Regions from separate parts of the Dolichospermum compactum NIES-806 genome, predicted to be linked through region 1. Evidence: predicted binding sites of a transcription regulator. Region 1 holds the regulator's gene; the other holds the start of a gene.
What was found. The regulator HrcA, encoded in region 1, represses chaperone genes, less so after heat shock. The targets are predictions, from matches to a motif close to TTAGCACTCNNGANTCNNGAGTGCTAA.
Positions count from the first base shown of each region.

Region 2: groL (chaperonin GroEL) is a predicted target of HrcA. The motif match lies at 8,159-8,185, and genes of this name have one in related genera.

Region 1 is NZ_AP018316.1:739,912-755,188, forward strand. Features, by position in the region: gene CA730_RS03420 (potassium channel family protein) at 1-1,101, opposite strand, end outside; gene CA730_RS03425 (helix-turn-helix domain-containing protein) at 1,286-1,510, shown strand; gene CA730_RS03430 (hypothetical protein) at 1,491-1,937, shown strand; tRNA gene CA730_RS03435 (tRNA-Ala) at 1,928-2,000, opposite strand; gene CA730_RS03440 (HAD family hydrolase) at 2,046-2,774, opposite strand; gene CA730_RS03445 (DUF2834 domain-containing protein) at 2,933-3,580, opposite strand; gene hrcA (heat-inducible transcriptional repressor HrcA) at 3,594-4,670, opposite strand; gene CA730_RS03455 (rhodanese-like domain-containing protein) at 5,056-5,415, opposite strand; gene CA730_RS03460 (DUF3352 domain-containing protein) at 5,446-7,164, shown strand; gene cysE (serine O-acetyltransferase) at 7,500-8,252, shown strand; gene CA730_RS03470 (Npun_F5749 family FMN-dependent PPOX-type flavoprotein) at 8,364-8,945, opposite strand; gene CA730_RS03475 (hypothetical protein) at 9,031-9,231, shown strand; partial or broken gene nrdJ (ribonucleoside-triphosphate reductase, adenosylcobalamin-dependent) at 9,489-10,721, shown strand; gene CA730_RS03485 (PDDEXK family nuclease) at 10,895-11,305, shown strand; partial or broken gene nrdJ (ribonucleoside-triphosphate reductase, adenosylcobalamin-dependent) at 11,471-12,544, shown strand; gene CA730_RS03495 (DUF3598 family protein) at 12,603-13,433, opposite strand; gene CA730_RS03500 (hypothetical protein) at 13,634-13,852, shown strand; gene CA730_RS03505 (RNA recognition motif domain-containing protein) at 14,200-14,484, shown strand.
Region 2 is NZ_AP018316.1:334,621-349,897, reverse strand. Features, by position in the region: gene CA730_RS01530 (PIN/TRAM domain-containing protein) at 1-553, opposite strand, end outside; gene hemW (radical SAM family heme chaperone HemW) at 796-1,980, shown strand; partial or broken gene CA730_RS01520 (IS200/IS605 family transposase) at 2,028-2,192, opposite strand; gene CA730_RS01515 (valine--pyruvate transaminase) at 2,588-3,871, shown strand; gene rimM (ribosome maturation factor RimM) at 3,877-4,575, shown strand; gene CA730_RS26555 (hypothetical protein) at 4,676-4,885, opposite strand; gene CA730_RS26550 (hypothetical protein) at 4,876-5,055, opposite strand; gene CA730_RS01500 (dienelactone hydrolase family protein) at 5,170-5,910, opposite strand; gene groL (chaperonin GroEL) at 6,426-8,126, opposite strand; gene CA730_RS01490 (MraY family glycosyltransferase) at 8,290-9,390, shown strand; gene fabG (3-oxoacyl-[acyl-carrier-protein] reductase) at 9,456-10,196, opposite strand; gene CA730_RS01480 (leucine-rich repeat domain-containing protein) at 10,736-11,281, shown strand; gene CA730_RS01475 (SPFH domain-containing protein) at 11,517-13,592, opposite strand; gene CA730_RS25060 (hypothetical protein) at 13,676-13,885, opposite strand; gene CA730_RS01465 (DUF7149 domain-containing protein) at 14,305-15,277, shown strand, end outside.

The DNA.
Region 1 (15,277 bases):
CGTTTCAATTACAACTACTTCATGGCCACTCAGGTGCAATTGTTGAACAATTCTAATGCCAATACCGCTTAAACCACAAACAATATAATGATGATGTTGAGGAATTCTTGCCGCATCCAAAAATTGTTTTAAGCGACTACCCAGGATAAAATCCGTCAGCATCGCGTACCAAATCCCAATGACCGCAGCCCCAATTAGCATAATCACAATAGTAAATAATTTAATGCTGTCTGGTGCATTTTCGACCACCTTATCATTACCACCAGCCCCCGTAATCATGCCAACAGCAAAATATAAAGCATCAATAAAAGAGATACTATGTTTATTAGCAACATAGGTAAAAGTGGATATTAAAATAATTACGAATAAAGCAATTGCCATGCCCACAACTGATTGGGCGTGTTTCTGAAACTCCCGAATATTGGCAAAGACTTTTACCAATTTTCTGACTAATGATTTACGTTGGGGACGAATGCGAGGTTGAGTACCAATAATTAAGCGATCGCCTACTCTTAATTGTTGTTCCAAAAGCACCGCAGATACTAAATTTAGCTTGCCTTCCACAGCCACATAATAAATCAGCATCCTTGTGGGATCTTCCCATAAATCACTAATTTTTCTTCCTTTCCAGGGATGATTTTCGTGGATATATTCCTCTTGAATTGGCCAAATTTGCTCAAGTAACTTAATTTGACCAATAGCCTTATTCCCCAAAGCCGCAAAAGTAAATACAGGTGCTGCCAAACCCACAACACTCATACTTAAATGATTGGACAAAGTTTGATCAAGACGTTCACCTAAATTCGTATTATAAAACCGATTAATAATCCGAATTTGGGGATTAAGCACCCGTGCCTGCATCATAATTGATAAATTCAAGGCATCATCAGAAGTTGCAATTACCAAAGTATGTGCTTCTGTAATTCCTGCCGCTTGCAAAGTAGAAGCTGCGTGTAACTCACCAACAATTACATTAGCAGCCGATTCACCAGAAACCGGTTTGCGATGAATACCTACTACCAAAGCCCCCTGTTGTCTGAGTAAGCGAAAGATTTTATATCCGGTACGTCCTAATCCACAAACAATAATTCGAGGTTTCATAAAACCGCAACATAATTTTTATATAAAGGGCTACATATCAGTTATCAAGAAAAGCATCACCGACTCAGAATTGAATTCAAGAATCCTTATTGTTGCTTAATTTGTGGCAAAATAACTGTAACTGAACACACGATATTTATCTCCAGGAAATTTAAAATTAAAAAACATTACGGGGTTAAGTATTGTGCTTAATCCCGTAATGTTTTGTGGCGACGGAGAAAGACAAAGGGAGGTAGCAGCAAAACTGGGTAAATCAGTCCGAACAGTCTGCAGACTGGTTAAAAAATGGGAAGAACAAGGTTTAGCCGGACTGCAAACCACTCAACGTACTGACAAAGGTAAACACCGCATTGATTCTCAGTGGCAAAAGGTCATCATCAATACATATAATGGATGTACTTCAGACTAAATCTACGGAAATATTGGCTCAATTTGCTCCCCAAAATCCTGCTGAAACTCAACCAGAGAAAGGTAAAAAGACTAAAAAAGGAAAAAAATCTCCAACTTCAGATAGCGATTGCGCGGAGCGCACGCTACGCGAACGCAATATATCAAAAAACTTATTCGATGCTTACAGTAATACAGAAGATAATTTAACTCGTTGTGCCATTAGTTATTTACTCAAAAATGGCTGTAAAATTAGCAATAAAATAGAAAATCTCGATAAATTCGTTCAACTTCGCCGCAAAGTAGAAATCCAAATTCAACGTCTCACAGAAAAATTAGCCGCTCGAATCCCCAAAGGACGAGATTTAACCGACACCATAAGATTAGAAACTCTTTTTAATGCCACTCAGACCGTCCCTGAAAGTGACAAAAGTGCAAATGGAGAATAGGAGACTCGAACCCCTGACCTCTGCGGTGCGATCGCAGCGCTCTACCAACTGAGCTAATTCCCCTTGTAAGTGCCAAAAAACTGCCGACTCTGACATACATATTATATGTTAGCACTCAGGAACAATAGATTTCACATCTTTTTCCGAAAAAACTTCCTGTACCCGTTGTAAATCCAAATCAATCAGATAATCAATCGTCCAACTAGCTTGACGTTGTAGCATATGGAAAGGGTAAGTATTCGCTACTCCCACTACTTGCATTTGAGCGCGTTTAGCTGCCTGTATACCTGCCGGAGTATGTTCAATCACTAAACACTCATCAGGTTGGATATCTAATTCTGGATATGCCTGATTTAGCCTGTCAACCGCAAGCAAATAACCTTCGGGGTTAGGTTTATTGCTGCTGATATCATCTCCAGACACAATCACAGGAAAGTATTCAGCTAATTTAGCAGATGTCAATACCATTCCTATCTCTAGGGATAAAGCATCACTAACTAACGCCATTTTGAGATGACGGGAACGAATCTGAAAAATCACATCTTCAATTCCCGAATACAAAGGCAATTTTTCCAGCTTCTCCAATTCCAACATATAAGCTTGAGCTTTGCGGGTGAGTAACTGCATCATATAAGCTTCCGTCACCACCCTACCACGACTTTTTAACAGATTTTGCAGATACGCGCGAGAACCTGTCCCTAAAAAGGCTTGACGTTCCTGCACCCGTTGAGGTTGGAGATTTTCCTGTACAAGAATCTCATCTATCAATTGGATATGGATTAGTCCATCTTTAATAATGACACCATTAAAATCAAATAAAACTGCCTTTAAACTCATAGTGCAAACTGGAAACAATCCTCCAGATTATTATTATTCATTTTGGTATCCAGGAAAAGATGACCAGAGTAAATTACCGGAATACATTCAAGATTAACCCATTTTTGGAGATATAGGTTGACAGAATGATAATTCAGAGTTAGAGGACTATTGGCCTCTCAACTCCCTATTTTATTTTCTATCTCCACAGGTGGACGCACACACAAATAAATCAAAGCTCCAAATAAAGGCATTGCAAATAACCAAAATAATTGATTACCTTTCCAACCTCGTCGCGTCATATCATCTCCTAATAATGTGGGAAACAATAGACTCAACATCACAAAATCTAAACTCATCACATGAATAAACCTGCTATTTTGCCATTGTTGGACAAAATCACCCCAATTTCCTTGTAAACTAGATGCAAATAAAAGTGCCGCACCTATAGTTAATAAAATTCCCAAAATGCGGGAATCTAGGATTTTCAGAAATAAATTTTTTTCACCAATAAACTTTTGATTGGGTTCTCGTAAAGCTAAATATGGTAAAAGCGTAAATGCACCTAAGGCAAAAGCACCACTAGCAAATGGCCAAGCCGGGATTTTTTGACCTCTACCATCAAAAAAGACTACTGCACTATATATAAAAGGCCAAATTCCCATGATATTAAATAAAGATATAATCAGAGGATTAATGCCTTGCCAATTGCCTGTAGAGAGGTTTTTAATTAACTCAAAAGTATCAGGCTGTTCGGGAGGAGCAAAGAAAAAGGCATAGGAAACAAATCCTAGCCATAATAGACCAAAAGTGATTTTTCTCAACATGAATTTAGGGAAATTAACTAAAAGCTTCCGAGAGATAATCTGCTGCTGCTGCAACTACAGCGATCGCACTCTCATAGTCTAACCTAGTTGGACCCAAAACCCCCACACTTCCCACAGGCACAGAACCCCGCCGATAAATAGCCGAAATCAAAGTACAAGTCCGAATTGGTTTAAGAGGATTTTCTGTGCCAATCCGCACCGTTACCTTAGACTTATTAGCATCATCCATTTCTGCATCCTCACAAATTAAATGCCAAAGTTGGTCTTGTTCCTCTTCCAACAATTGCATAATTGTCTGTACCTGCTGTATCTGGGAAAACTCTGGTTGTCGTAAAACCTCTCCAATCCCTCGTACCATAATTTGTGTAGTTGTTGGTGCTAGAGCGCGGTGAGTCAACTCCACCAAAGAACTTTTTAATAATTCACCATAGACTCTAAACTCCTGATCCAATTCACTCCAATCAAGATAGCCTATTTCTAATAAACTCTGTCCTCTTAAATGAGTATTCAAAAAGTTAGAAACAATCTGCAACTGATGATCAATTACCTCCGCTTCCGGTTTATTTTCTGAATTCTCTAAAAATAAATCCATCACCTTAGAATGGGTTTCATAACTATCCGTCACCACAATTAACATAATCCGCTTCGATTCAATTTGCACCAGTTGCAAATGTCTTAACTTTGCCGTCGTGGTTTGCGGCATCGTAATTAAAGTAATACAACCGCTTAATGTTGCTAAAATTTGGGCAGCACCTTGCAACAAAGCCTCTAAACTCCAATCTTCCCAATGCAGATGTTTTTGTAATGCGGTTTCTACCTCCTTCGCTAAAGTTTCTGATGGTTTAATTAATTGATCAACATAAATACGATAACCAGAATCAGAAGGAATTCTCCCCGCAGAAGTATGTGGTTGATAAAGTAACCCTGATTTTTCCAAAACACCCATCACACTGCGAATTGTAGCCGAGCTAACACCCAAATCAAATCCTTCAATTAGAGCCTTAGAGCCAACAGGTTCTGCTGTGGTAATATAATGACGTACAGTTGCAGAAAGTATATTTTGTTGCCGATTAGTCAGATGAACTTGCATAAGTGATTTTTTTACTGAAGGCAAATCTTAATCAAAATTCAAAAAAAATGCGGTTTTCACCACAAAAACGGAAAAAAGAATTAATTATTAATTAAAGTAAGATAGCAGATTATATACTTATATTGTATTAATTAAACACAAAATTTACCTTCAACATTTATTTGCTGCATTTGTCATTACTACACACCTGAAACCCAAAAAAGAAGATTAATTTCTCTCTTTTTCAGTATTATCTCATAGTCCAACAACCTAAGCTGTGGTTTTAGTCACAAAATATTACTTTCTATTGATCAAAATTTTGACAGCACCAGTAGAGGAGAGAGGCGGGATTTTCTTGTTTATTCCTTCTGAATCCTGGGCGCAGACCCTGCGCCCCTACTATTCCCTAATATTGCGGCACAGAAGGATCAACTAGAATCGAATAAGCGGAAATCCCACCCTTAATATTTTTAACATTGGTGAATCCTTGAGTAACTAGCCACTGACACATCTGAGCCGAACGGATACCATGATGACAGAGAACCAGAGTTTCTGCATGAACATCAAAGCGGACAGATACTTGCTGACTCCATTGCTCATATTCACTTAGAGGAAGATTGACAAAACCTTCTAGCCGTGATATTGCAATTTCCTGGGGTTCACGCACATCTATTAACTGAAGCGTTCCTTCATTATTTTCAAGCCGTTTGGCTAGTTCCTCAACAGTAATTTCGGAAAAGGGTTGATCAAATGATGTATTTGTCATGCAGTTTTTCTAAAAAATCCTATACTATTCATGTTTGCAGAAAAGCTAGAAAATATAAAGAATGTGAACAGTCAATACTTAACAAAAAATATTAAACTTGGTTTCATTATAGCTGGCATAATCACGCTTGTATTAGTTTGCGTAGCTAAATTTTCCTGGTTTGCGGAAAAAAGTCCAGTTAGTCTTGTAGTTCGCAACTCTCAACCCGCTGCGGCTATATTTGTTCCCAAGTCCTCACCAGCAATGGTATCATTATTGGTCAATCCCGACGGTTTACAGAAAATAGTACCAAAAGGAGAATTTTCTCAACTCAAAAATCGTCTACTAGCAAAAAGTAATATAGATTATTCAAGTGATATTAAACCCTGGTTGGGTAATGAAATTACCCTAGCTACAACTACCATAGATATAGACCGTGATCCAGATAACGGACTACAAACCGGGTATTTAATAGCACTTGCCAGTGCAAAACCAGAGAAAAGCCGTGAGTTTTTGGAATTGTTATTTTCTCAACGGGCTTTTAGTGGGACTAATTTAGGAATTGAACGTTACAAAGGTGTCAAATTTATTTATGATAATCCCGAATATTCACCAGACGTAAACATCCAAAATCCAAAATCCAAAATCCAAAATAATTTAGCTGGTGCGGTTGTTAATAATTTTGTTTTACTGGCTAATCATCCTCAAGTTATCAAAGAAGCAATTAATAATTTACAAGCACCAGATCTAAACTTAATTAGTTCTCTAGAATATCAAAAAGCTACCCAACAAATCTCTAAAAATGCCGTAGCGGTAACTTTCTTGAATTTACCCGAAGTTGGTAAATGGCAAGGATTAGAATTAGCAGAATCAACTTATAATAGCCAAATTCTCTCTTTCGTTTTCAACTCCCAAGGATTGCTCACAGAAAGTACATTTTTAACAAATTCCCAGATTGTACCTTCATCATCACCACTATCTCAACCTGTGGGAGCATTACAGTATATTCCAGAATCAACAGCTTTAGCGATCGCCGGCACAAATTTGAGTAAACTAGATAATAGTAATGTATTGAAACTGTGGAAACAAGTAACAGCAAGCATTTACGGTTCTAGTGAAGATGGTACTGCCCGATTACTACAACCCTTAGCAAAAATCCAACACAATTGGAATTTAAACTTTAGCGCAGATATTTTCAATTGGGTAACGGGAGAATATGCTTTAGCCTTATTACCCACTTCAGAAAATACAACTCCTCATTGGTTATTTATCAGCGAAAAAACCCCAGAACTAACAGCAGGAATCACACATTTAAATAATATTGCCACCAGAAGTGGTTTAAACGTTAGTTCCCTAACATTAGATCAACAAAAAATATCAGCTTGGACAAAAATTACAGCCACAACTGAAAATAACACATCCATAAATTTTGACACAAAAATTAAAGGAGTGCATACAACCTTAGACAATTATGAAATTTTCAGTTCCGACTTAAAAACCCTCAAAACAGTTTTGAGTCACAAACAAAAATCTCTCCTCGAAAATCCCCAATTTCAAAACAGTATTGCCACAATTCCCCAACCCAACCAAGGGTATATTTATCTAGACTGGGAAAATAGTCAAAATCTTCTAAAACACCAACTACCTTTGCTTAAGCTTGCAGAAGTGTTAGGTAAGCCACTTTTTGATAATTTAAAATCCCTGACAGTAAGTAGTTATAGTAGCGAACCAGGAACACTCAAAGGTGGAGTATTCTTACAACTGCATTAAACATCAGAATCATGTGGTTATCGAGCGTAGTCGAGATAATATCCATAATTAAAGGATAAACAAAATGAATAAGTAGGTTGGCGTTGAAAATTGTCGTTATAGCAAGGCAAGAGTAAAGAAGGTTTCAGCGATTTTACGTTTTTTTACACAGTTTGGTTTTATTGTGTCCACCTACTTAGCAATACAGTTAGGTTAAGAAAACATAAGTTGGGTTGAGCGATATTTTGCATAATTCTTATGAAAATAAGGATTTTATGACCAATCACCAATCACCAATTACCAAGTCACGATAATATGGGAGAGTAGCTTGTTGTGCTATCAAGGGTACTATCTCAATGTTCTCTAGACTCCGTGCCGATTTTCGCATTATTTTTGAACGTGACCCCGCAGCCCGGAATTGGTTGGAGGTTTTGTTTTGTTATCCAGGTTTGCAAGCCCTAGTATTTCACCGCTTTGCACACTGGTTGCGTCGTCTTGGTCTTCCCTTTTTCCCCCGCTTGATTTCTCACATTGCCCGGTTTTTAACAGGTGTAGAAATTCATCCAGGGGCGGCAATTGGTAAAGGCGTATTTATTGATCACGGAATGGGAGTAGTAATTGGGGAAACAGCCATTATCGGCAACTACGCGCTGATTTATCAAGGTGTTACCTTGGGGGGAACAGGTAAAGAAAGCGGTAAACGTCACCCCACATTAGGCGAAAATGTCGTTGTTGGTGCCGGTGCAAAAGTATTAGGAAATATCGAAATTGGTGATAATGTCCGCATTGGTGCAGGTTCAGTGGTATTGAGAGATGTACCATCTAGTTGTACCGTTGTCGGTGTCCCTGGACGCATTATCTACCGTTCTGGAGTCCGCGTTGCACCATTAGAACACAGTAATTTACCAGATTCAGAAGCCCAAGTAATTCGCACCTTAGTTGACCGCATTGAAGCCTTAGAAGAACAAATTCAAGCTTTGCAAACTTCCTCAAAAACTCCGGTTTTGGTTGGTAAATTCTTTCCAGAAGATGAATTACCAAAAGAACACAATTTTTGTAATATCAGAGATAAACAGATTCAGGAATTCTTTGATGGTGCGGGAATTTAGGAAGTTAAACAGTGAACACTAAAGATACAAAGATGCCTTTTCCCAAATTCTTGTAGAGACGTTCCATGGAACGTCTCTACATTGTTTATCGAATATCTCTAGTAATTAAAATTAAGGGTTTATTGCTTCTGTCAACCATTCTTGACTTTCATCAAGTTGATAAATACTTCTATTTTGTGGTTCACCCCGCAATTGTAAATGATCTACTTTTACTGGTTCAAGTAATAATAAACAAAAATTTTCTAATGGCTGAATATTGTCTGGTGCTGGTGGTGTAAAAGCTTCTGGTGTTTGTATTCTCATGTTGCCCGGAATAGGCCAAGCAAATTGTAACATAGCTGCATCACTCAATTCTTGCCACATTTTGATTCTCGCAGGTTGTAAATGTGGGTGAGAATCAGCACTTATTAATATTAATTCTCCAGTAATCCGAAATTGTTCTCTGCTGTTGGGAAAATACCAGCAAATTTCGGCTGCTGAATGTTTTGATATTTGTTCAGCTTTTTCACTACGAATATCGGTAATAAATTTTAGCTGGTTGGTATCGTCTAGAAAGCCGCGAAACACGACGGTACGATTAGCAGGAAAACCATTTTCCCGCACTGTTGCCAGTTGCACATAGCGGGCATAAACGAGGCTGCGGTTACGATGTAGGGCGCGGGTAATAAGACTTCGCCAAGGTGCTAGGGACATTTTTAATTAATACCAATCAGTGAAAAATTAAACAAATTACAGTATTACACAGATAGCCTACTTTCCTAAACCTATAGGTAAAACTTTGAGACTTTACTATCCTGGCAATTCACCTGATTTGAGTCCAGAAGCAGAAGCAGCTTTTGAACAAGAAGGGATTAGTTTGTGGAAACAACTGCAAAAAGAACTTGCACCTAATTATGAAGTTATCTATTTCAGTGAGCAATTAAATCAAGTTGTAACTAATACAAATGAATTGGCATCTTTACTTGCTATCTCTGCTTGATGAATAGTCAACGCAAAAATTACACAAACAGCACTATTACATAGATAGCCCATTCCGCGAAAACTGACAGGTAAAACTATGAGATTCTATTACCCTGATAATGCACTGTCAGGGTCTTATACTTAACCTAAAGACAAAAATATAGTTATAATTGACACAGACTCAGCTATAGCGCAAAGTGGGAAAATTTTCAATCTTTAATCCTAAATCTACTTGGCGTATAGTCATAGTTTGTCCACAAGCAATCATACTTCATCATGGTTCGAGAACTTGAACGTCAACGTCAGGGTGTAACTTTTCCAGAATCTGCTCCAGCAGCCAATCCAGTGTTTTTTAGAACCTACAGCCGCCGGACAGAGGCAGGGTTAAGGGAAACATGGGACCAGGTGTGCGATCGCACTTTACGCGGTTTAGTAGAACTGGGAAAACTCACCCGTGAAGAAGCTGCTATTTTAGACAAGATGCAGCGGAATATGAAATCCCTCCCCAGTGGGCGCTGGATGTGGGTTGGTGGCACAGATTGGTTAACCAAACCCAAAAACTTCTCCGGTGCTTATAACTGCACCTCTACCAACCTTGTAGACTGGAGTGCTTTTGGATTGATGATGGATCTAGCCATGATGGGCTGCGGCACAGGTGCTATCATTGAACCACAGTATATTAATCAACTTCCTCCTATCCGTAATCGCCTAACTATCACCATCAAAGGTGAAATTGGCAGCACTCCTAAAGAACAGCGTCGTGAATTTACACAAACCCATATAGAAGCTAACACCGCTATTATCCACGTTGGAGACAGCCGGGAAGGTTGGGTAAAATCCTATCAAACCCTGTTAGAACTTTCTACGGATGAACGCTTTACAGGTGACGTTCAGGTGATTGTTGATATTAGCGATGTCCGCCAATCTGGGGAAACTCTCAAAGGTTTTGGCGGCATGGCTAATCCTGTGAAGTTGCCTGGATTGTATCAACGTTGTGCCTCTATTCTCAATAAGGCAATAGGCAGACAATTAAACTCAGTTGAATGCTGCTTATTAATTGATGAAGCTGCTGTAACAATTGTTGCAGGAAATATTCGTAGAAGCGCGGGTATGCGTCAGTTCGTTTCCGAAGATGAACAAGGCGCAACTGCTAAAGATAACTTATGGCAACAAGACGCAGAAGGCAACTGGCGCATAGATCCAGAGCGTGATTCTTTGCGAATGGCCAACCATACGCGAGTCTTTCACCGCAAACCAACCTTAGAAGAATCCATTGCCGCTGTACGTAAACAATATTACAGCGGTGAAGGAGCAATTCAATGGGCTGGTGAAGCAGTCGCTAGAGCTAATGCTGATTTATTAAATACACCAGAACTTAAAAAAGACTTTTTGCAAGCTTATGAACAAGAAAAAGCCGAGCAATGGATAAAAAAATATTATCCAGAAATTGATGCTGATGAGCTAAAACATAGAATAGGTAGGTTTGGTTTGAACCCGTGTGGTACTTTATAATACTTGCCTCACGTAAAAAACCCCGCAAATACGGGGAAAGCTGAGAAGCTAATCCCGTGGTAATCAATGGAAATAAAAAGCTATTGACACCGTACAGCGTAGAGAGTGAAACTAGATTGCAATGAAAATTGTTTTCTAGAATATAAATCTCCAAGAGTGTGGGGGTACGTATGACTACCAGCTTCTATGGCTACTCAAGTTTTTACGGTGAGCATTGTCTCCGATCTAGTCTTGAACACATTTACGCAAGATACTTGGACTATGTGAACATTGGTTGGACATACGAACACAAAACTCATACACTCTCTAACGAAGTCAGGTATAAACCTGATTTCCTGTTGGAGACAGGTGAATATGTTGAAATCAAGGGTGCTTTCAACTTTACGTATGACCTGCCAAAAGTTCAGCTTTTTCAGTCTGAGTACAATGTAAAAGTTACTATTCTGCAAGAAAAAGACTTAAGACAACTTATCAAGCCCACTCCTTTTGTATTTGAACACTTGAGACAGGAATGGAAATCATTTGCTAAAGTCAGAGGCATTCTTTCAGCCTTTGTGGGATTCAATTCAAAAGGAACATAACATTTTGGACATTAGAACTATCTGCCAAATTGTTGTGGGAAAACCCTGTAGTCGAAAAGAATTTCTCTATCATTTACAGTCATACGTACAAAAGGTACGCGGAGCTACAGGGAATATAGAACCTGTAGAACTAGAGGATAAAAAGCCTCTAGGGTAACAATACTGGAGATTATTGGTAGCAATTTTCACTGTAATTTGTCTGAGGTACACTTAAACCAACTTGATCCTGACAACTACAAAGAACAAGAAGAAGCATTTACCGCTGGGGCGCTTTCCGTCGTCGCGCTGTTAAATCACCAATTCCTTGAACCCCGCTATCAATACAGCCGGGAATTAGATCCCATTGTCGGTGTATCCTTTACCGGGTTATTTGACTTCTTTGTTCATGCTTTTGGGACAGATTGGTTACGGTGGTGGGAAGCAGGAAGACCCGAAACTCCTGAAGGACTTATTTTTAAACTTGGGGAACAAAAATATCTCAACTTCTGGAAAGATGTCGTTCATAAAGTAGTGTGGGAATATTGCGATCGCCATCAAATCAAACGCCCCAATCGTTGTACTACGGTTCAACCTGCTGGCACCAAATCCCTCTTAACCGGAGCATCACCCGGTTGGCATCCCCCCAAAGCCCAAAGATTCATCCGCCGCATTACTTTCCGTAAAAACGACCCCGTAGCCCTAGCCTGTATAGACTATGGTTACAACGTTATTCCCTCCCAATCTGACAAAGACGAAAACGGCAACCTTCTCAACGATCCTTTTGATCCTCGGTGTACAGAATGGTTAGTCGAAATCCCCGTCGCCGTCTCTTGGGCTGACTTACCCGGTGCTGATGAAATAGAAGTTTCCCAGTTTTCGGTCTTAGCGCAACTGGACTTTGTGATGCAAGTCCAAAGTCACTACGTCACCCATAACACCTCAGCCACCCTAGAACTCCGTTCCGAGGAAGTTGAACTATTGGGAACACGCATCTATGAAGCCATTCAAAATGATGAAGGATACATTTCTGCCGCATTATTAGCCCGATTTGACGACTTGCAATCCTTCCCCCGTCTCCCCTTTGAGCCCATAGACAAAGCCACTTATGACAGCTTATCTAAAGAAGTCAAAACCCGACGCAGAACAGATGATTTCTGTGGAGTCCTAAGTCGTTACGATTTGGGAGAATTATCAGAAGCAGGCCCTAGCGGTTGTGACTCAGATAAATGTATGTTCCCAGAACAACCACCCACATCATAAAATCCGTCTTCAAAGCCCCCTCCTCGCTTGCGGGGTGGGGTTCTTACTGCTATATCTTCTAGATTTTATATTCAATCACATGAGTCGAGCTAATCCATTCCCCCTTATCGCTATAACTCCGAATTAAACGTTGACGTTCATTCTCTCTAACCAACCAACCAGCTTCCACAAAAAAAGGTTTTCTCAATTGCAATTGCAAAGGCACATTACTAGAAATTCCATCAGGTAATAACAAAATCTGCCTAGTAGTACCTTCCGTTTCAAAAATGAGTTTATTACCTGTTATCCTAGCTTTAGCAGTAATAATTTGAGATGAAAAAGATAACTTTTGCTCTAAATATCCATCACCGATTTTTTGAATTTCTAAAGAAGTAGTATAAGTTGCCGATGGTCTCAAGTCTGAGTAAACAGTATGAGCTTTACCTTGCCAATTACCAATTAACTGTTCTACCGTCAGTTGCGGACGTTCATAAGCATCTGTAAAACTGCGAAATTCCCGAATCAGAGTTAAATTAATAAAGTTGCCTTGTTGATCATACAATTGTACCAAACGCGATCGCCGATCATCATCAACAAAACCGTATTCCGCCCCAAACTCAGAAAAAGGAGCTAATTGCAATGTTCCTTTAGAAAAAGCTCCTGTAGCAAAAAAGATATTCTGTCTTCCTAAAGAACGATATTCCTGTTGATAATCCTGAATTGGAGGACTATCATAATCATGAGAATCAAAACGACGTAATCTAAAAAGTACAGCTTGATTATTATCATCAGCTTCTAAATTTAGAATACTAGGAGTAGAACCTAATATTTCACCGTTGGGAGAGATTTTAGTAAATGAACCACGCCATTCACCTAAATTTTTGAGAAAGTTTTCCCAGTTACTTGCCATAATTTAATTTTTAATTCAAACAGTTTATTTTAGTTAGATATTGCCTGAAAATCAAGGTTAATGATATCCATAATAATTTGACCAATAGTAACTATCATCCAGTCAAATATGATCCAATGTGTTGCTAGTTGCTTCTTAGCCAAAATCTGTTAAGATTAATCAAGAATTAATAATTTTTAAACCAATACTGGGAGAGTCTAATGTTTATTACTGAATTGTCGCCCCTATTTCAAGAACTAGCCCAACATCCAGTTTCATTTTTAGGTGGGTTCGTCTCCGGTGTCCTGCGACTCAACCTGAATGAAGATCCTGTCAAAAGCTGGTTAAATAAAAAAGGTTGTGGAAATAGCTCCAGCAACCTGAGTACAGAAGTCCAAAACGGCAAAACCAATGGACCACAACAAATTACAATTGACTAAATCACTCAATTTGTTAGTTATCTAAAGTTTAGTCTGACAATAGAGAATAGGTAATGGGTAATTACTTCCTATTCCCTATTCCCTAGTATAAAATTAACTTGTTTTAAATTCTAGAATATATAAAACTATTTAATCAGATATTGTAAAATACCACACATCGAACAATGCAATAATCAGTTATGATATTAGGGATATGCGTATGCTCAGGCTAGTGGCATCTCCAATTGTAGATCAGTTATCCGTCAAGGTTTACACTCTACAATTTTTGTTGTCCCTGAAATCAGACTAGCAAAGTGTCTGTTTTACGTCTGAACTATTGCCCCTTGTTGAAAATTACGTGATACATAATGACTATTTACGTTGGAAATCTCTCCTACCAAGCTACCGAAGCAGACCTAAAAACTGTATTTGCTGATTATGGCGAAGTCAAAAGAGTTGTGCTACCTACAGACCGTGAAACCGGAAGACTGCGGGGCTTTGCCTTTGTTGACATGATAGAAGATAGTCAAGAAGATAAAGCCGTTACAGAATTAGATGGTGCAGAATGGATGGGTCGTCAATTGAGAGTTAATAAAGCAAAACCACGAGAGGATAACCGAAGAGATGATAATCGCCGAGGTAGTTGGGGGTAAAAACCAGATTTTTAAGTGACATACTCCACACACTCCCCTATGCCTTGCGGCACGCTTACGCGAACGGGTGAGTGTGGGCTTCTCAGCGACTCCTCTATGAGGACATTGACTGAGCTTTAAGACCGTGTGTCCCACGGTTCTTGATATTAATTGAAGCATTCAAATCCCGGCACAAACTGACCTTACATTTAGGGCAATTGTCCTAAGAGTGAGACGTGGGGCTTCTGTCGGTTAAGCTAAAATTTACTGAAACACTGAGATATTAACCTAGAATAGGTTATACAATTATTGTTAGGTTACACGGTAGATATTAATGCCAAATCTTATAAAGAAATAATTAAGAGTCCTATTATCTATCGCGGTGATCATTCTCAAACTAGAGCCAAGGATCACAATGGAATGAAAGTGATTCTGAAAAAGTTGTCAGATTGGCTCATCCGAAAGTCTGTTATTTAGGCAATCACGATCTATATTCTGTGGTAAAGCTGCGCGATAAACAACAATCTTCACCATTGTGTCAGCTAATATTACGGTCTACAAGTGCGACTAGCCAAAGTTCCAACTTGTTGAGTAGGGATATTGCCAGAGAGTTGTTTTGATGATAGGGTAGGTTGAGTTTCTGTTTTTAAGAAAAAACCCCCAGTGGATGTTAGCCGACTAGGGGAGTTTAGTTATCAGGGTGCATCTACCAATTAAATGTTCTCAAGTGCATAACAATCCTCCGGATAAATTTATATTTAACAAGTTGGTTTTGAGTTCAGGGGTCAACTAACCAGAGGTTTTTGACAACGGT
Region 2 (15,277 bases), 410 kb from region 1:
AACCTTCTAAAAATCCTGTTTCTAGTAATGTTTCAATGCGTCCATCTATAATGCAGCTAGTATCTAAAACTTTGGTGTTGGCAGGTTTGAGAGTTCCTTCCACCACCATGCTTTCAACAGTATTGGGGTTAATTAACCTTAACAAACCTCGTCCGTGAGTATCTGCCAAATTCATCCCTGTCACAGAGAGGATGATACTACCAACAACAGCGACAAGAGGTTTGATAAAGCCAAAATCTGAGGGAATGGGTAATAAAAATAGCGGCGCTAACATGAGATTGGCGAGTAATAGCCCAATTACTAAACCAATGGCACGGGTTAAAATAACTTCTAGAGGCATTTCCCGAACTTGCGACTCTAGACGACGGTATGTAGTCTGGAAACTCAGCCCGACTGCACCACCAATAATGGCAGCAAACACGGCTAGAATTAAGCGTAAGGCATCTAAATTGGTAACTCCAGTGAGAGTACCTGGGGGGAGTAGATCAGTGCTGAAATAACCTATCCCCGCCACTGCCAAGATAAATGAGAGAATAATAATGACATCCAGCATGGTTGTGTTATGTTCCTACAACGATATTTATTCGATAAAGTAAAGTATGCTTGCTTGAGTCCTTTTTAGTGATGGAATCATTTTAGCTGTTCAGGCAGACAGAATATGCCAACATTATAACTAAAGGGTTTTTACTGCATATTATTTTTATTTTTAGGGAAAAAGGATAAAAAGTTGTAAACTAACTCCTCATTTTCATTATTTTTAACAGTCAGATTAAATTAACTTCACTATTTTTCAGAATGAGTCAAAAAGATGTTGGTTGGGGGATTCCCCGTTCTGCTTATGTGCATATTCCCTTTTGTCGGCGACGGTGTTTTTATTGCGATTTTCCGGTATTTGTGGTGGGCGATCGCTCACGGGGAGAAAATTCTGGGACAATTGGCGAATATGTTGAAGTTTTATGTCAAGAAATCAGGATTGCACCAACTTATGGTCAACCTTTAGAAACAATTTTTTTTGGTGGTGGGACTCCTTCGTTATTATCAACAGCACAGTTGCAATCTATATTGACAACCTTAGAACAGCGATTTGGCATTGCCTCTAAGGTAGAAACTTCTATGGAAATTGACCCAGGGACTTTTGATTTCGCACATATCGCCGGTTATCGTAACTCAGGAGTAAATCGGGTCAGTTTAGGTGTTCAAGCCTTTCAAGAAGAATTGTTAAAAACTGCTGGGCGATCGCATTCCCTTGTAGATATATTTACAGCTATAGAGTTAATTCACAAGGTCGAGATTCCCGAATTTAGCTTAGACTTAATTTCTGGCTTACCGCATCAATCTTTAGAACAATGGCAAGATTCCTTAACCCAAGCTGTAGCAGCCACACCAACTCACATTTCCATCTATGACCTGACCATTGAACCGGGAACAGCCTTCAATCGTTATTACAAACCGGGAGATCATCCTTTACCCACAGATGAAACCACAGTCAAAATGTATCAAATGGGGCAAAAAACCTTAACAGATGCTGGGTACGAACATTACGAAATTTCCAACTATGCCCAACCAGGACACCAATGCCAGCATAATCGAGTTTATTGGCAAAATCGCCCTTATTATGGTTTTGGTATGGGTGCAGCCAGCTATATTCATGGTAAACGCTTCACCCGTCCCCGCAAAACCCAGGAATATTACCAATGGTTAAAAAACGGTGCTGTGATTGATTGTGAAGTCACCCCACAGGCAGATGTTTTATTGGAAACTCTCATGTTAGGGTTACGGTTAGCCGAAGGAATCAGTTTAAATTCCCTAGCCGCAAACTTTGGCAATCATCAAGTAGAGAAAATTCAAAGCTCTTTGCAACCATACTTTGTTCACGGTTGGGTAAAGATTGTTGGGGATAGGTTGCGTTTTAGCGATCCCGATGGTTTTATATTTTCTAATGTGATGTTAGCGAAGTTGTTTGAAAAGTTAGGAGAATGATGAATTTTATTTCGCGCAAAGGCGCAAAGAAGCAAAGTTTTATATCCGGCTTGTCCATATCTGCGGCTGGATACGCCTTTTAGGGCATTTACTATTTGAGAAACGGATAATTTAGCAGGATATTCAATCAGTGCATGGACGTGATTCCCTTCACCATTAAACTCAAGCACCAAAAAATTCATTTTTTCACCCACCTCACGAAATGTTTTTTCGGCGTTGCTGAATTGAGGTATGAAATTCCCAAATTGAATCTTTAAAACTCAAACCTCAGTGCGTCTTTGCTACGGCAGTCGCTCATGGGGGAAACCCCCAAGACCGCGCTGCCTCGCCTTTGCGTGAGACTAAAATTCATACCCTTAATCAGCAACGCCCAATATTTGCTTGTCAAGTGATTTTATTTATAGTACATTAATACCTATCACATAAGAAATCCCCCACCTTCACCAGTGGGGCTTTATTAACTATCAGATTTTGTTAAAATCGCATTCATTAGTTTAGATTGGTTAAAGGTATTCGCTGTTTTGGCAACTATAATAAATTTTGTCTTAGCTGCAACCACCCAATCATCTATCCACTTTGACGATTAAGTAAGTCTATAACAAACATGATAAAACCTGCCCTTACGAAAATTGGCGCTCAGATGTCTAACTTAACTGGCGTAAGAGCGATTATGAAAGATATTAACGAAACCCTCAGAGCTAGTAAGGGACAGGAATTATATAATTTGAGCGCTGGCAATCCGTTGATTTTACCAGAGGTAGAAAAGTTATGGCGGGATTGTACGGCAGATTTATTAGCTAGTTCTGAATATGGTGAAGTTGTTTGTCGTTATGGTTCAAGTCAAGGTTATTCACCATTAATTGAGGCAATTGTCAAGGACTTTAACCAGCGTTATGGGTTAAGTTTAACTGAGCGGAACATTTTAATTACTGCGGGTAGTCAAACTATCTATTTTTATGCCGCTAACGCTTTTGGTGGCTATACTGGTAATGGCGGTTTGAAAGAAATTGTCCTGCCGTTAAGTCCAGATTATACTGGTTATGGTGGAGTTTGTTTGTTTCCAGAGGCTTTAGTTGCTTATAAGCCTACTCTAGATATTGATACAGCCGCACACAGATTTAAATATCGCCCTGATTTTAACCAACTTTCAATTACAGAAAATACTGGTTGTGTGATTTTTTCCCGTCCTTGTAATCCGACGGGTAATGTTTTAACTAATGATGAGGTGAATAAGATTACCGCTTTAGCTGCACCTTATAATGTGCCTGTGCTGATTGATTCTGCTTATGCACCTCCTTTCCCAGCGTTGAACTTTACAGAAATGACTCCGGTATTTGGGGAAAATATTCTCCACTGTATGAGTTTATCAAAAGCAGGTTTGCCTGGGGAACGGATTGGGGTGGCTATTGGGGATGAAAACCTAATTCAAGTTTTGGAATGTTTCCAAACCAATGTGGGGATTCATTCTTCTCGATATGGTCAAGCGATCGCCGCCCGCGCGATAGAATCAGGGATATTAGCCCATATTGCGGAAAATGTGATTCGTCCTTTCTATCAACAAAAGTTTGATGTTTTAGAAAGTACATTGGAAGCGGCTATTCCGAAAAGTATACCTTGGTTCTTACATCGCGGTGAAGGAGCTATTTTTGGATGGTTGTGGTTGCAAGATCTACCCATGACTGATTGGGAATTTTACCAGGAATTAAAGAAGGTGGGTGTGATTGTTGTTCCTGGTAGTAGTTTCTTTCCCGGTTTAAAGGAGGATTGGGAACACAAACACCAATGTCTGCGAATTAGTTTGACTGGTAGTGATGAGGAAATTACTGTCGGTATGCAGCGTTTAGCGAAAGTTGCTGAACAGGTTTATCAAGTTGCGGCTGTAAGTGTGTAAGAGAAATGAACCACGAAGACGGGAAAAAGAAGCAAGGGGGCAGGGGGCAGGGTGCAGAGGGAAAGGTCAAAAAGTCACCTGTTCCTAGTCCCCAATCACCAATCACCAATCACCAATCACCAAGCCCTAATCTTGATGATTGGTTGGAAATTGGCAAAATTGTCTCTCCTCAAGGTTTAACTGGGGAGTTGCGAGTTTATCCTAATACTGATTTTCCTGAACGCTTTGAGAAACCAGGAAAACGCTGGTTGTTGCGTCCTGGGGAAACGGAACTTGAATCTGTGGAGTTGTTACATGGACGGTATCTTGATGGGAAGAATCTCTATGTGATTAAATTAAAGGGAGTGAGCGATCGCCATCAAGCTGAAAATATGCGTGATTGTCGGTTTTTTGTGCCGGTGAGCGATCGCCCAGAATTGGCAGCAGGTGAATTTCATGTGTTAGATTTGCTAGGGTTGCAAGTCTTTATGCAATCATCTGGGGAATTTGTGGGAACGGTGGTGGATATATTGCCTTCAGGTCATGATTTATTAGAAGTTAAATTTGATCCTGATTTTGTCACTAACCATGAAGAATTTAAAACTGATAAAAAACAAAAAACAGTTTTAATTCCTTTTGTCATGGAAATTGTTCCTGTTGTTGATTTAGCAACCCGTCGAGTTGAAATTACTCCTCCCCCCGGTTTATTGTCAGTTAATGATTAGAAATTTATCTACTTTCAAAAAACACAGGAAAAGTAGGTTGAGGTAAAATTGAAAATTGATATCCCCAATTTCTTCAAGAATTTGGGGATTTGGATATTAACTATGAATTATCATCAGATTCATCAGGATTAATACCTAACTGACGTAACCTTTCTGCTAGTTTTTCGGCTTTTCTTTTAGCTTCAGTTGCTTCTTGTTGAGCTTCTTTAGCATTCTTCTCAGCAAGAATAGCCCTTTCTGTCGCAGCAACAACTTTTTCTGTTGGTTCAGGAATTAATTCTCCTGCGAGAGTAAACCACCTTAACCCCAATTTAGAGGTTGAAAGGTCAGATATAAAAGTAAAGGTTGTAAAAAATGAAATTCGTCTGGCAAACCTTTTTCCTCTGGGTTTTCATTAGGTAAATCATACATTGTCGGCAGATTTTCCCAAGGGGGAAGGGGAGGATCTGATTGAGAAATCAACGGAGGGGAGAAAGTCATAAATAAATAAAATAAATTTTGCTTTTCTCAATCTTAGTTTAACAAATATTATGGTCTAGCAACGACAAAATCCCCGACTTCTTTGAGAAATGGGGGATTTATGTATGTTGATAATTATCTTCTAAATTTCCGTTCTAAAAAAGCAATAATTTGTGACCATGCGGAAGTAGCAGCAACAGGATCATAACGATAACCGTCATCTCTCATAAAAGTATGTTCGGCTTCATAAGCGAAAAATTGATGATGGATTTTGGCGTTTTCCAAAGCATTGATTATAGTATGCCGATCATGTTCAGAAATATGTGGATCTTCAGTTCCAAATATTAACAATATTTCTGTTTTAATTTCCTCAAATCTGTGAATAGTATCTGCCACACCTTTACCTAATTTACCAATAGGAATACCTGTAGGATAACAAGCAACACAAGCTTCAATTTCACTTTCAAAAGCAGCACGCATAGCTAAATGTCCACCAATACAAAAACCCAATGTTCCGATTTGATCAGCAATAACTGAACTTTCATGTTTGAGAAAATCAATTACCGCACGAGTATCAGCATCATATTCAGAAATTAATGTCCGTCGGGCATCATCATTACCGCGCATTCTGCCAAGATCATTAGGTTCAATAACAGAACCTATCGGTTCAATGCGGTGAAAAATTTCCGGCGCTGCGACAACATAACCAAATCCAGCCAAATAATTAATTAACCGAATTATGGCATCACCTAATTGATAAATATCACTGTAAAAAACAATTCCTGGATATTTACCTGCTGGTTTGGGAGATGCCACATAAACCCGCATTAAACTATCATCAACTTTTAACTCAATATTGCGTTTCAGGATTTGCATTTCTCATATTTTAGTAATGTGGTAATTTGTAATTCTGCGGATTTAATAATCATCAGTAAATTTTGATTAAATAATATGTTCAGGCAAAAGGAATACAGAGATTTCTGTTTATTAAAAAAATGTGCAATTAATTTTGTTCAGGTACTTACAGCGATTTCCAATCATATAAGGTACATCTTAGCCCCCTCATCGCTTGCGGGGAGGGGGTTGGGGGTGGGGTTCTTGTTCCGGGTTTGATGACAATTTGCTGTAATAACAGTTATCGCGCTTGATGCAATACAATCAAGGGCGGGGAAACCCCTACTGAATCTCACCAAGAGTGCATACCGCTATAAGTAATTGGACAAAATTAATTACACAAAAATCTGGGCTGAAATCCTTAACTGGCAAAGAATTGGTAAATAACCAATATGTAATTAATTCTGTCGTGGTACTTAATAACGGTTAAAAAAACCCACCCTTACTAAGTTGAGGGGTGGGTAATTTATAAATTATGGATTTGGGAAAGTGGCAAATTAGAACATACCCATGCCACCCATGCCACCCATGCCACCCATACCGCCCATACCACCCATACCACCCATACCGCCCATGCCACCCATACCGCCCATACCACCATCAGGGGCCCCAGCGGATTGTTTTTCAGGTTTTTCGGCAATAATGGCTTCGGTGGTTAGAACCATACCGGCAATAGAAGAGGCGTTTTGTAAGGCGGAACGAACCACTTTTGCGGGATCAATAATACCAGCAGCAATTAAGTCTTCAAATACCCCTGTAGCTGCGTTATAACCGATATTCAAATCAGTTTCCCGCACTCTGGCAACAATCACAGAACCTTCTGCCCCAGCGTTCTCTGCGATTTGCCGCAAGGGAGCTTCTAAAGCTTTTTTAAGAATATCAGCGCCAATTCTTTCTTCGGGGGTGAGGCTATTTTTAATTGCTTCTATCTTGGTAGATAAATAAATTAGGGTTGCACCACCACCGGGAACAATACCTTCTTCTACTGCGGCTTTAGTAGCGTTGAGTGCGTCTTCAATCCGCAAGGTTCTGTCCTTGAGTTCGGTTTCTGTGGCTGCACCGACTTTAATCACGGCAATCCCACCGGCTAACTTAGCAATGCGTTCTTGCAGTTTTTCGGTATCATAGTCGGAATCAGTTGCAGCTAATTGTTTGCGAATTTGCTCAATCCGAATTTGGATTTCTGGTTTAGCAGCATTACCAGCGACAATGGTGGTATTTTCCTTGTCAATGTTGATTTTTTCCGCTGTTCCCAACATTTCCAAAGTGGCGGTATCTAAGCTTAAGCCAATGTCTTCAGAAATCATTTGTCCATCGGTGAGAATGGCAATGTCTTCTAACATAGCTTTGCGACGTTCGCCAAAACCAGGAGCTTTAATTGCGGCGATCGCTAATACACCACGCGCTTTATTCACAACCAAGGTTGCTAAAGCATCACCGTCTACATCTTCGGCAATAATCAATAAAGGTTGACCGGAACGGGCAACTTTTTCCAAAATGGGGACTAAATCTTGAATGCTGCTGATTTTTTTATCGGTAATCAGGATGCGAGCATTTTCAAACTCCACTGTCATCCGTTCGTTGTTGGTGATGAAGTAGGGAGAAATATAACCTCTATCAACCTGCATTCCTTCTACTACTTCTAGTTCAGTGGTGAAGGATTTAGATTCTTCAACGGTAATCACACCGTCTTTGGTCACTTTCTCCATCGCCAGCGCGATCATTTGTCCAACTTCCCCATCATTACCAGCGGAAACTGTGGCAACTTGGGAAATGGCACTTCCTTCTACGGGTTTAGCGATATTGGCAATTTCTTTTACCAGCGCCTCAACGGTTTTATCAATACCCCGTTTTAAACTAATAGGATTTGTCCCCGCAGCTACATTCTTCAAACCTTCATTAATCAAGGCTTGTGCTAGAACTGTGGCAGTGGTAGTCCCATCGCCAGCTATATCCTTAGTTTTTGATGCTACTTCCTGAATTAGTCTAGCACCAGTATTTTCTAGAGGATCTTCTAATTCAATTTCTTTAGCAACAGTGATACCATCGTTAACAATTTGGGGAATACCAAATTTTTTCTCTAATAGGACGTTACGACCTCTTGGTCCTAAAGTGATTTTCACTGCATCTGCCAGAGCGTTAATACCCCTCTCTAATGCACGTCGTGATTCTTCCTTAAATGCAATAATCTTAGTCATGTTTTATTTTTCTATTGCTTCCATTAGACAATTTAGCACTCACTGACCAAGAGTGCTAATCCCTTTTCCCAATTTAGATTAACAATCAAAATCCCAAAATTGGTTAATATTAACAATTGATACTTATGTTTGACCATAAAACTAATGATTATATTGGGAGCAAATGAACTTAGCCAACTCCCTTAAATCCCTTGGCATTGCTGACCCTAGCGGCTCCGGCTGGTTAGCTGTATTATTTACGTTTCTATTAGCTTTAATTGTTACCTGGCGTTTAATTCCCACAATTCGGAAATTTGCCTTAGAGGTAGGTTGGGCAGATCAACCCAACGCTCGACGACTGAATCAAGAACCTTTACCTAATGCGGGAGGTTTGGCAATCTACGCGGGGGTAATTGCGGCTTTGGTCTTAGCTAGTCTCTTGCGGCCGATTGAACTGCAAGGCGTTTTAGCTCAGGTTTTAACGATTCTCCTCGGTGGTTCAATTTTAGTTCTCGTCGGCTTTATTGATGACCAATTTGGCTTACCCCCGTCCGTGCGGTTATGGGCGCAGGTAACAACAGCACTTTTGTTGGTTGGTAACGGAATTAGCATCCAAGTTGCCTTTGGTACACCCATTGATTCCCTCTTGTCTATGGCCTTAACAGTGCTGTGGGTGGTGGGGATTACTAATGCTGTTAACCTCATGGATGGGATGGATGGTTTGGCTGGTGGGATTAGCTTTATCACTGCTATCAGTTTGTTAGGAGTTTCTGCCCAGTTTGATAATCGCGCAGCTGCTACTCTAGTTTTAGCAGCTTTGGGAGGGGCAGCACTGGGCTTTTTACGCCATAATTTTCACCCCTCACACATCATTATGGGTGATGCTGGAGCATACTTTTTTGGCTATGTGTTAGCAGCAACCAGCATTTTAGGTAAACTCCAACTAAATACAATCTATGCCCTGATACCGACAGTTTTATTTCTGCTCTTGCCAGTTATTGACACTACTCAAGTATTTGTGCGCCGGCTCATGGCAGGAAAAAACCCTCTGAGTACACCAGGTAAAGACCACATCCATCATCGTTTGTTGGCTTGGGGACTATCCCAACGCAATGCAGCTTTTATCCTCTGGTCAATTACTTTAGGTTGTAATTTGCTGGCGATGAAAGTTCAGGGTATGAGTTTACCAGTAATGCTGGCTACTGCTGCCGGTATTATTTTGCTGTTAGGCTTTACCGTTTGGCAAAGAATAATCCGTGAACAGGGAACAGGGAACAGGGAATAGGGGGCAGGGGAGCAGGGGAGCAGGGGACAATGTTTGTCTTTTTCTTCCCAATCACCAATCACCAATTACATCACCATACCACCATCAACGTTAAATACTTGTCCTGTGATGTACGCTGCGGCGGGATCTGATGCTAAAAAGCGCACCATGCCGGCAATTTCTTCTGGTTTACCAAACCGCCCCAGGGGGATATATTGCAGGATACCATCAGCTTTGATATCGCTAGTCATGTCAGTGGTAATAAACCCAGGGGCAACCGCATTTACAGTAATCCCACGAGAAGAGAGTTCTTTAGCTACCGTTTTGGTAAAGCCAATTACTCCGGCTTTGGCGGCACTGTAGTTGGCTTGTCCTGGGTTGCCCATTTGTCCCGCGACGGAAGCAATGTTAATAATCCGCCCAGAACGTTGTTTGAGCATAATTTTACTGACGGCTTTTGTACATAGAAATACACCAGTCAAGTTAAGGTCTATGACTGCTTGCCATTCTTCTAATTTCATTCTTAATAGGAGGGTGTCACGGGTAATTCCTGCATTGTTGACTAAGATATCCACGCGCTGGAATTTCTCTAAGGTGGTTTTAATGAGTGTATCTACTTGATTTTCTTGAGAAACATCTGCTTGGAGAGCGATCGCTTCTCCTCCTGCTGCTGTAATTTCTGCGACTACTTGATCTGCTGCTGTGCTGGAACTAGCGTAGTTAACTACTACTTTTGCACCTTGGGATGCTAGTTGAATAGCGATCGCTCTGCCAATTCCCCGTGATGCACCTGTGACAATTGCAACCTGATCTTTTAATGAACTCATCTGATTTTCCTCAATTTTGTGGAGATACCGCGCTAATTATCTTAGAATAATTTGGTAAGGACATGACTTGAAGACAACCAGAAAGTTTATGGTTAGAAGAAACAGTTATGGTGGTCAAAACTCAAATTTTTTTTTACGTACTTTTTCTCCAACTCCAACCAAAATAGTTGATACAATCATCTCCATTTGCTCTTGACTTAATCAATCCTCAACATTTAAAAACTGGTTTACTAATTGCTGTTGTTGCACCTTATAGCAGCGAGAAGTCCTGTATTTAACAATACCTTTGCTAAATTGAGAGCCGACAAAAATTTTGTCAATTTGTCCAAAACAACTCATAAATCAGTGTTACTTTACAAGATAGTAGACTCTTAAAGCCTCTATACAGCAAGCAATATGCTAAAAAATACCTTGTGAGAAACCTTCAGGGAATTTTTAGGACTTATTGTTTTGCTTTAGAGAACAGCGAGTTATTAGTGAAGGCTTTATAAACTTACCCTCGTAAATTGGCGAAGGTATTAAAATAGAGAAATAAATTTATGATCAACAATAATTTTTTTGGCAGAATTGTAAAAAATAAAGGAACTGAATTAGACCTTGGAGATTTACAGCTAACTAGTCCAAATCTTCAAAAAAATATTCATAAGATTTTAGAACATCCTCTAAAAAAACTAGATATTGGGGAAAATAGACTAAAAATATTACCTACTGAAATTGGGCAGTTGGTTAGCTTAAAAATATTAGCTGTTAGCAACAATCAACTTAGATATTTACCTAGTGAAATTGGAGAACTTACTAATTTAGAGACCTTAGACCTTAGCAATAATTACTTAGAGTCACTGCCACCTGAAATCGGCAGATTGAAAAAACTTAAAAATCTTTACTTAAAAGGTAATAGTCTGAGTTTAATGCCATCTGAGATTTTAAGACAAGGAACTAAAGTAATTTTGCTTTATTTAGAAGAGCAACTTCAGATACAAGGTGTAACTAATGGTTTAGAACTCACTCTGGATAGTTATCCCGGACTCAATATCACTCGTTTGCGTCCCTGTTCTGATTCTACAAGAAAAATTGATTACGTTTGACAATACCTTGTCCAAATTGAAAAAAGTCTTGATTTGTAGGTTGGGTTGAGGCACGTTCACGTTCGCGGAGCGTGGCGTTAGCCATAGTGTGGCGATAGCCATAACCCAAAAAATGCGTCGGGTTGCGCTGTCGCTTAACCCGACCTACAAAAAATGGACAAGGTATTGGTTTGATCAAAAACTTATTTAGTCCGCTTGCGCGGACTTTGTTTGTGTAGCCGCAAATTCTATTCGCCTAACTATTATGATTAGTAGATTCAGCTTTAGGAACTACAGAATTAGAAAGCGGTGGAGGTGTAGGGATTTTCGATTCTAGATGGGTTTTGCTATTAGTTTGATTCAAAAGAATCATAGATAACAAACCATCTGCTAAACCATTATTACTACCATTATTACCACCAACAATGATATCAGGAATAATGCGGACATTGCGATCGCCCACAATTTGCATTAACTGCATTGCTGTGTAACCTTGCAGACCTAAAGCTTGTACACCTGTCCGGTAGGTTTCCGCCTTAGCGTTACCTGTCGCCCGGATACCTTCAGCTTCAGCTATGGCTTTAAGTTTAGTGGCTTCAGCTTCACCTGTTGCTTGCTGAATTTGTGCGTTAGCTTGCAACTCGGCAATTGTGACACCTTGTTCCGATTTTACCAACTCTTGCTGAATATCTGCGATCGCTGTTTCCCGGACTAACATTTGTCGTTGGGTTTCTGCCATTTGCTGAACTTCGTAAGTTTTGCGTTGTTCCTCAGCAATTTTCCGGTCTGTCAGCGTGTGCATTAATTCATTCGGTGGCGTAATCAAACCAATCAACGAATCCACTGCTTGCACATCATAAGCACGTAAGGCAGATTTAACGTATTCAGAGGCTTCAACTTGACGCTCACTTCTGGCAATCAAGAAATCCAGGATAGTATATTCTTGAGCCGAGTTGCGGAAATAATTCCCCACAATGGGACGCAAAACCTGATCAATGACATTTTGCATCGAACCCAAGCGGGAAATCACTTTCGGAGCATCTGACGCACCAATGTGAATAATTTGGAATATCTCCAAATCAAAGCTAAAACCATCAAATGACAGAAGTTTCAGCGCCGTTAAATTCGTATCATACCCATGCTGACCGCTAATTCTATCAGTAAAGTTTAAGACAATGTTTGTTGTCGGCACTAGCTCAACTTTCATCACTTTAGTATTGAGCGGGTGCTTCCCAGGATATAAAGGCTCAACCCAAACACCCTTATGTCCTTGATTAACCAAATTTCCGTGAGTGAAAGATGCCCCGCTCACATCTTCCTGTTCTTCACCAACAAAAGAAATCACCACACCCACATAGCCGATAGGGATTTGAGTCATCGGTACTTGTTCAATACTTACCAACCAAGGATTGAGATTCCACGAACCCGATAATAACACCTGTTCTTGTAAACCCCGTTGTCCTCCAGCGTCAATAAATTTTTGACCATTCTGAAAATTATTATGTCCGGTAATAGCACGCCCAGCAATTTCACCTGCGGCAATTGGTGAACCATCCAAAGTAGTCACAATACCAACTTTTTCCGCTGCTATTTCATAGATTTGTAACTGTTCTGGACGCATACCCTCTTTACTGGCATTTGCTGCTGTAATCACTTTAAACAGCGCTGTATTGATGCGGTAAGTACCTGCGGTGATAAAAGCAATTTGCCGTCCTTTCTCCCCACCTTTGGTTAAGAATTTCCGAGCATCTTGAAAATTATCACATTCGACAATTTTGCCCAAAATCCGTTCTGGAGGGTTAGAAGCCCCATCAGCGGCGACAATCAGAGCGATTTGACCTTGGGGGACAACAATTACCGACTCTTTTTTCACTGCATATTGCCAAGGCCAATAACCCCAGTGCCAACCAGGGGCGAGGGTATCGGCTTGTAAACCCGCTTCACCATTGAGGGCTATTAATCTACCAGGAGGTAATCCTTTACCGGAAAGGGTGAATTTTTTCACCACAATTCCCACTTCCCGTTCACCGATAACTACCAGTCCCCCAAATAAGAAACAACCACCAATAATAATGGCAGGAATAATGATTAAAGGCTCAATTCCCATTGATTGATAGGGGATTGGACGAGTTACTGATTGAGTAACTACGGGTTGAGTTTGGGTAGAGGGAATAGAAACAGAAGTAAATTCTTTTGCTGTCAGTGTTTTTATGGGAGTGGCATTAGCAGCATTAACACCACCTGCTAAAGCTAAGGCTGCAATTGCAGATGTAGCCACGCTGACAAACTTATTTTGCTTACTTTTACCAAGAGAAAACGGAAAGCTTTTCATATATGTGCCTCTTTGGGCAACTAATCATCTAAGGTATCACTTCATCAGGAGGGAATGATTTTTCTTAAACTTAATGTAATTTTTTAACCCAATGTTAGCACCCCAGCGGTAAAATCTGCTACTAGTCGCTTACTTTGTAGCCAACGTACACCTAAAAGAATATCTTGCAGTTCATTTCCACCCAACACTGGGATGATCAACTCTTCTTCATCACCTTGTCCAAATTGAAAAAAGTCTTGATTTGTAGGTTGGGTTGAGGCACGTTCACCTTCGCGGAGCGTGGCGTTAGCCATAGTGTGGCGATAGCCATAACCCAAAAAATGCGTCGGGTTGCGCTGTCGCTTAACCCGACCTACAAAAAATGGACAAGGTATTGTTGATAAAGATTAAACTGAGCTTCTCCGTATGCTGTCTGCATATCTTCTTTCTGGTTTTCCTGTTCGATGCGTGATAGCGTAGCGTGCCGTAGGTATACATTGTAAGAGTCATATCCCCGATTTCTTTAAGAAGTTAGATATTTTATGGCTTAAGTTTTGTTAGAAAATATTACAATATATTTCTTGATTTTAATTTGATGCTACAATGTGAGGCTGAATATTAAGGGGTTGGTGAATTGGGGTATGAAAGTCGAAAATTCCATCTCTCAAACTCTTACTCTCTGCGCCTGGAGCGTCTCTGCGTGAAATAAAATTATAATTTTTGGTAATTCAATATGATTGACAATAAAATTAAACCTAGACAAGCATTAAGCAAAACATTTCTGAGAATTAAACCAATTAGAAATGAGTTTGAGATATTTAAAAGGAATCTGATTACACTACTTAATCAAATTGATGAAAACGAAAGAGAGGAATTTCATAAAAATATTCTTACTGATTTTTTGAAAAATACCTATTATGGTGCTGATTACTTAATAAATATTAAAGCCAGTAATGACTTAGTAATTTATAATGGAAAAGATACTAAAAGCAATGTTGGTGTGATTTTAGAGGCTAAAAAGGTAAATAACAATGAAATGCTCAAGGTTAATAATTTAAATACTAAAGCATTACAACAATTAGTTTTATACTTTTTACGAGAACGGATTACAAATAAAAATCCAGAAATTAAATATTTAATTGCTACTAATATTCATGAATGGTTCATTTTTGATGCAACACTTTTTGACAATTTGTTTGCTCAGAATAAACAATTAGTCAAGCAATTTACTGATTTTGAAGAAAAACGTCTATCTAATTCTCGCACGGATTTCTTTTATAACGAAATTGCTCAACCTGCAATAGATAAAATTCAAAATGAACTAATTTTCACACATTTTGATATTAGAGATTATGAACAGTATTTAATTAATCAAAATCCTGAAAATGATCAAAAACTGATTCCTTTATTTAAGCTGTTTTCACCACAACATTTATTAAAGTTACCTACTATTAATGATAGCAATAGTTTAAATAGAAACTTTTATAGTGAATTACTACACATTCTTGGTTTAACGGAAATTAAAGAAGGTAGTAAAAAATTAATTCAGCGTAAATCAATTAATGAAAGGGAACAGGGTTCATTAATTGAAAATACTATTACTCGTTTGCAAGAATTACGCAAAATTGACAGATTAGAAAATTTAGAACAATTTGGAGAAAATACCGAAGAGAGACTTTTTAATGTTAGTTTAGAATTAGCTATTA